DNA from 3 places in the Leclercia sp. S52 genome. Region 1 is predicted to be linked to each of the others. Evidence: predicted binding sites of a transcription regulator. Region 1 holds the regulator's gene; each other region holds the start of a gene.
What was found. The regulator Fur, encoded in region 1, represses iron uptake genes when iron is present. The targets are predictions, from matches to a motif close to ATAATAATGAGAACNACTATCAA.
Positions count from the first base shown of each region.

Region 2: bfd (bacterioferritin-associated ferredoxin) is a predicted target of Fur. The motif match lies at 867-889, and genes of this name have one in related genera.
Region 3: zupT (zinc transporter ZupT) is a predicted target of Fur. The motif match lies at 1,127-1,149, and genes of this name have one in related genera.

Region 1 covers NZ_CP152474.1:1,324,977-1,327,245, forward strand. Annotated here, with positions in the region: gene chiP (chitoporin) at 1-640, shown strand, start outside; gene chiQ (ChiQ/YbfN family lipoprotein) at 685-1,020, shown strand; gene fur (ferric iron uptake transcriptional regulator) at 1,146-1,592, opposite strand; gene fldA (flavodoxin FldA) at 1,884-2,269, opposite strand, start outside.
Region 2 covers NZ_CP152474.1:4,477,810-4,480,078, reverse strand. Annotated here, with positions in the region: gene tuf (elongation factor Tu) at 1-745, shown strand, start outside; gene bfd (bacterioferritin-associated ferredoxin) at 924-1,118, shown strand; gene bfr (bacterioferritin) at 1,189-1,665, shown strand; gene AAHB66_RS21550 (A24 family peptidase) at 1,649-2,122, opposite strand.
Region 3 covers NZ_CP152474.1:4,163,226-4,165,494, reverse strand. Annotated here, with positions in the region: gene ribB (3,4-dihydroxy-2-butanone-4-phosphate synthase) at 1-299, shown strand, start outside; gene zupT (zinc transporter ZupT) at 341-1,114, opposite strand; gene ygiD (4,5-DOPA dioxygenase extradiol) at 1,311-2,102, shown strand; gene AAHB66_RS19905 (glutathionylspermidine synthase family protein) at 2,206-2,269, opposite strand, start outside.

The DNA.
Region 1 (2,269 bases):
GCTGGATATCATCGGCGGCCCGCTCTCTACCAGCTATCAGTTCTACGGCACGCGTGATAAAGCCGACAGCGGCACCGTGAACGATATCTACGACGGTACGGCATGGCTGCAGGCGCTGACGCTGGGTTACAAGGTCGGCCAGGTCGATTTACGTCTGGAAGGGACTTACGTCAAGGCGGAAGGGCAGCAGGGCTACTTCCTGCAGCGTATGACCCCAACCTACGCCTCTTCCAACGGGCGTCTGGACGTGTGGTGGGATAACCGCTCCGACTTTAACGCCAACGGCGAAAAAGCGGTCTTCTTCGGTGCCATGTATGACCTGAGCAACTGGAACCTGGCGGGCTGGAGCGTCGGCGCGTCTTACGTCTACGCCTGGGATGCGAAACCGGCAGACTGGTTAATCAACAGCGCCGGTCAGCGTGAAGATATCGCCTCCAACAAGATCAAGGAATCTGCCTACAGCCTGGATGCGATCTACACCCTGCAGGACGGTCGCGCGAAAGGGACCATGTTCAAACTGCACTTCACGCAGTATGACAACCACTCCGATATCCCAAGCTACGGCGGCGGTTACGGCAACATCTTCCAGGATGAGCGTGACGTGAAGTTTATGGTTATCGCCCCGTTCACCATCTTCTGATGACAAGCCAGGCGGGGACGATCCCCGCCTGACTGGAGACCGCTATGCTGAAAAAAATCGTACTGGTTGCGGTGCTGGCATCAGGACTGGCCGCCTGCGCACAACCCCAGACCCAGAAAGAAGACACCCGTCTGAAAGAGGCCTACAGCGCGTGCATCAATACCGCTGAAGGGTCACCAGAAAAGATCGAAGCCTGTCAGAGCGTGCTGAACGTGCTGCGTCAGGAGAAGGCGCACGAGCAGTTTGCGACTCAGGAAACCGTCCGGGTGGCGGATTACCAGGCCTGTATTCAGGCGCGTAAGACGGGTAACAATCAGGATGTGACCAAAAACTGCGATAAGATTTGGCAGGAAATTCGTAGCAACAACAACGCGAAGTAATCTGCTGTTTGCCACACCCAGAGCCCGTAGGCCCGCGTAAGCGTAGCGCCACCGGGCTCTTTTTTTTGCCTGTAAAAGGCAAAAAAAAAGCCAACCGTCAGGTTGGCTCAGAATCAGTGCAAAGATTATTTCGTGTCGTGCGCGTGGTCATCTTCGCGGCAGTCGCCTTCGGCACAGTGGCCGTACAGGTACAGACTGTGGTTGGTCAGACGAATGCCATGACGTGCGGCAATTTCGCGCTGACGTAATTCGATGGAATCATCGCTGAATTCGATCACTTTGCCGCAGTCGAGGCAAATCAGGTGATCGTGGTGATGCTGCTGCGTCAGTTCAAACACGGATTTACCGCCTTCGAAATTATGACGCGTAACGATGCCTGCATCGTCGAACTGGTTCAGTACACGGTAAACGGTAGCCAAACCAATCTCTTCGCCCATGTCGATCAGACGCTTGTATAAGTCTTCCGCACTGACATGATGGTTATCCGGACCCTGAAGCACTTCCAGGATTTTTAACCGTGGAAGCGTGACTTTCAGTCCGGCCTTCTTTAATGCGGTATTGTTGTCAGTCATGCGGAATCTGTCCTGTTGCTAAACGATTCACTTCTAAAGAAGAAGTGACAGAAAATGCACCTGGGATAATGCGTCTCATTATAGAACTGCCATGACGTAATGAAAACTGCAAGTCTCAAGTAAAGTATGCTTATAAAAACGTGGTACCGCCAACAAAGTTGTTACAAGGTTCCCCGTTTACTCCTGGATCATTGTACAGGTATGGCAGCAAAAGTTAAAAATTTGTAGCAATTATTTTGATTGGTATTACCTATCGATGCGGCGCAACTTTAGCGTTGCGCCGCGACATCATCAGGCATTAAGGATGTCGTCGAGGTGCAGCTCTTCGCGAATCTGTTTTACCCATTTGTCGACGCGTTCAGCGGTCAGTTCCGGCTGGCGATCTTCGTCAATGGCGAGGCCCACAAAGTTATTATCATCGGCCAGACCTTTAGAGGCCTCGAAGTGGTAACCGGCAGTTGGCCAGTGGCCTACAATCACCGCGCCGCGTGGCTCTATGATATCGCGAATGGTGCCGAGGGCATCACAGAAGTACTCTGCGTAGTCTTCCTGATCGCCACAGCCGAACAGGGCAACCAGCTTGCCGTTAAAGTCGATCTCTTCCAGAGACGGGAAGAAATCGTCCCAGTCACACTGCGCTTCACCGTAATACCAGGTCGGGATGCCCAGCAGCAGAA
Region 2 (2,269 bases), 1.8 Mb from region 1:
GGAACTGGTTGAGATGGAAGTGCGTGAGCTGCTGTCTCAGTACGACTTCCCGGGCGACGACACCCCAATCGTTCGCGGTTCCGCGCTGAAAGCGCTGGAAGGCGAAGCAGAGTGGGAAGAGAAAATCATCGAACTGGCTGGCTACCTGGATTCTTACATCCCAGAGCCAGAGCGTGCGATTGACAAGCCGTTCCTGCTGCCTATCGAAGACGTATTCTCCATCTCCGGCCGTGGTACCGTTGTTACCGGTCGTGTAGAGCGCGGTATCGTTAAAGTTGGCGAAGAAGTTGAAATCGTTGGTATCAAAGAGACTGCCAAGTCTACCTGTACCGGCGTTGAAATGTTCCGCAAACTGCTGGACGAAGGCCGTGCCGGTGAGAACGTTGGTGTTCTGCTGCGTGGTATCAAACGTGAAGAAATCGAACGTGGTCAGGTTCTGGCTAAGCCAGGCTCAATCAAGCCGCACACCAAGTTCGAATCTGAAGTGTACATCCTGTCCAAAGACGAAGGCGGCCGTCATACTCCGTTCTTCAAAGGCTACCGTCCACAGTTCTACTTCCGTACTACTGACGTGACCGGTACCATCGAACTGCCAGAAGGCGTTGAGATGGTAATGCCAGGCGACAACATCAAGATGGTTGTTACCCTGATCCACCCAATCGCAATGGACGATGGTCTGCGCTTCGCAATCCGCGAAGGCGGCCGTACCGTTGGCGCGGGTGTTGTTGCTAAAGTTCTGGGCTAATTAATTATCCCTGAATTAAAAAGGACGCTTCGGCGTCCTTTTTTTGTTGTCCTGCAGTTCTCCCTGTCACAAATTTTCGCATTTTTTGTAGGCTCCCGCCCCGTATCTTCGTGCTTGTGCTATTGTAATCATAATTATTCTCACTTACACTTTGCGCATATTTTGAACGGGAGTGGTTATGTACGTTTGTTTATGTAATGGTGTGAGTGACAAAAAAATTCGTCAGGCCGTTCGCCAGTTTCAACCACAATCTTTTCAGCAGCTGCGTAAGTTTGTTCCGGTGGGAAATCAATGCGGTAAGTGCGTTCGCGCTGCCCGTGAGATCATGCAGGACGAATTGATGCAGATCCCGGAATACAAAGAGATTGCCTGAGGCTCATTCTTTTTTTTGACATCCCTGTAGCCCCATCTACGCTTCAATAAGTGGAAGCGGAGGGACTATAATGAAAGGTGATATTAAAATCATAAGTTATCTCAATAAATTATTGGGAAATGAGCTTGTCGCAATCAATCAATACTTTCTCCACGCGAGAATGTTCAAGAACTGGGGTCTGACTCGCCTCAACGACGTCGAATACCATGAATCCATTGATGAGATGAAACACGCCGATAAGTATATCGAGCGTATTTTGTTTCTTGAGGGGATCCCCAACTTGCAGGATCTCGGCAAGCTGGGTATCGGTGAAGACGTCGAAGAGATGCTGCGATCCGATCTGGCGCTGGAACTCGATGGCGCAAAAGATCTTCGTGAAGCCATCGCTTATGCGGACAGCGTTCACGACTACGTCAGCCGCGATATGATGATTCAGATCCTGGCCGATGAAGAAGGGCATATCGACTGGCTCGAAACTGAGCTGGATCTTATCGGTAAAATCGGCCTGCAGAATTACCTTCAGTCGCAAATCAAAGTGGAAAGCTGATCAGACTTTGCCCGCCCATCATTAAACCTGCTGCCGCCATAAAAGGTCCAAAAGGCAGCGGGTTTTTTAATATCTGTTCTCCGGGTTTACAAAGGGAGCGTATCAACAGATACAGCGTCGCCAGCAGAGCTGCCGCTAGTGCCAGCGCAGGAAGTACACACCAACCATGCCATGCGCCCAGCGCGCCCAGATACTTCACGTCACCGTATCCCAGCCCTTCACGTTTGCGTATCAGTTTATAAGCCCAATAAATCATCGCGAAGCCGGCGTAACCCGCGATCGCACCCAAGACCGCGCTTGCCAGAAAATCGGGATGAAGGCAGAGGTGATAAAGCAAACCTGCCCAGAGCAGTGGACAGAGATATTTGTCCGGCAGCAGATGCGAACGGATATCCGCACGAACTAATAAGCAGGTTAAACCCAGGTAGATAAACAGGAAGGGGAGGGTGGTGAGCATCGTTCATGGCCTCTATGGAATGTGTACGGCCATTCTCCACTCAATTCGTAAGGTTAAACAAACAGCGAAATTCAACCCTGCGTAAAGCCTTCCTGACTATCGGTATGTTACGGCAACTTTGCAAAACAATTGCGAGCCGCTACGCAA
Region 3 (2,269 bases), 2.1 Mb from region 1:
GTGCGGCCATTGCCGATGGCGCAAAACCTTCTGACCTGAATCGTCCGGGCCACGTATTCCCGCTGCGCGCGCAGCCGGGCGGCGTCCTGACCCGCGGCGGCCACACCGAAGCGACCATCGACCTGGTAACCCTGGCCGGTTTCAAACCTGCCGGTGTGCTCTGTGAACTGACCAATGATGATGGCTCTATGGCGCGCGCGCCGGAGTGCATCGAGTTTGCCGGTAAGCACAACATGGCAGTAGTGACTATCGAAGATCTGGTGGCATATCGCCAGGCGCACGAGCGTAAAGCCAGCTGATAACGCAGCATAAAAAACGCCGGGATATCCCGGCGTTTTTTTTAGCCTATTCCGGCCGTCTGGAGTAGCACCAGACTGAGCCCCATCACCGACATTCCGCACAGCACGCCGTAGCTGGGATTGTTATTCGGGTCGATCTCTTTGGCGAGCGGCATCAGCTCATCCACCGACAGCGCCACCATAATCCCTACCACCGCCGCCATAATGGCCGCCATCACCACCGGCGAAATCAGGCTGCCGAGGATCAACCACGCCAGCACCCCGCCGAGGATCTCCGCCATGCCGGAAATGCCCGCCCAGAACACCGCTTTACGCTTGGATCCCGTGGCCGCATAGACCGGGCCCGCTACCGCCAGCCCTTCAGGAATATTGTGCAACGCCACCGCCAGCGCAATACCGAAACCCAACTCCAGATTATTGCTGGCGGTCACGTAGGTGGCGACGCCTTCCGGGAAGTTGTGCAGGCTGATGCCCAGGGTCAGCAGCAGCGCGGTGCGTCGCAGATTACCGGGCAGCGGCTTGCTGCCTTTTTGCATCAGATCCTGCGGGTGCGCGTGGGGCAGCATTCTGTCCAGCGCAAAGTAGCCCAGCAGACCAATGACAAACATCCCGTAGCCGAGCACCGGCGACATGCCTTCCGTGCCGAGGGCGGCAGGCAGCATCTCCATCAGGGAGATGAGCAGCATAATCCCGGCGGCAAAGCCGAGGGAAAAGGCCAGCACGCGGTTAGAGGGCTTCTGGCCCAGTACGCCGAGCATGGCGCCGATGAAGGTGGCGGCGCCTGCAAGAATAGTCAGAATCAGGGGAACTGACATTCACCTCTCCTTATGATAATGATTCTCATTCATATTAAAGGCTAAACGCACGCAAAGCGAGCGGGTACAGCTGCCTTTACAGATCCCTTACATTCAAATTTCCTGATGATCTTCTTCATGGTTATCTGAGTTCATCTTATCCGGATAACGGGTAAGGTAAAGCTATCAAATCGACACCTTGTGTAAGGATATCATCATGACTTCTTCTCGTATGCCAGCGCTGTTTTTGGGTCACGGTAGCCCAATGAATGTGCTGGAAGATAACGTCTACACCCGCGCCTGGCGACATCTGGGCGAGACGTTGCCGCGTCCGAAGGCTATCGTGGTGATCTCCGCACACTGGTTTACCCGTGGCACCGGCGTTACCGCCATGGAAGCACCTAAAACCATTCATGATTTTGGCGGTTTCCCGCAGGCGCTGTACGACACGCACTATCCGGCACCGGGCTCCCCGGCGCTGGCGCAGCAGCTGGTGGATCTGCTGGCACCGATCCCTGTCACCCTGGATAAAGAGGCGTGGGGCTTTGACCATGGCTCCTGGGGCGTGCTGATCAAGATGTACCCGAATGCCGATATCCCGATGGTGCAGCTCAGCATCGACAGCACCAAGCCGGCGGCCTGGCACCTGGAGATGGGCCGTAAGCTCGCCTCTCTGCGTGATGAAGGCATTATGCTGGTGGCCAGCGGCAACGTGGTGCATAACCTGCGTACCGCCCGCTGGCACGGGGAAAATACGCCTTATCCATGGGCCACGTCATTTAATGATTACGTGAAAATGAACCTCAGCTGGCAGGGGCCGGCAGAGGAGCATCCGCTGGTGAATTATCTGGCGCACGATGGCGGCTCGCTCTCGAACCCGACGGCGGAACACTTCCTGCCGCTGCTGTATGTCCTGGGCGTGTGGGACGGCCAGGAACCGATTACCACGCCGGTGGATGGCATCGAGATGGGCAGTTTGAGTATGCTGTCGGTGCAGGTGGGGGAATAAAGGCAAAACGGTAACTCCTGTTACCGTTTTTAGTGTTTGCACCCTCTCCCTGTGGGAGAGGGCCGGGGTGAGGGCATCAGGCCGCACAATCCGGCACCACATGTCACTCCACAAAAATATGCGGATAGAAGCGGGACAGATCCTGGGTGATCAGCGCCCGATCTTCA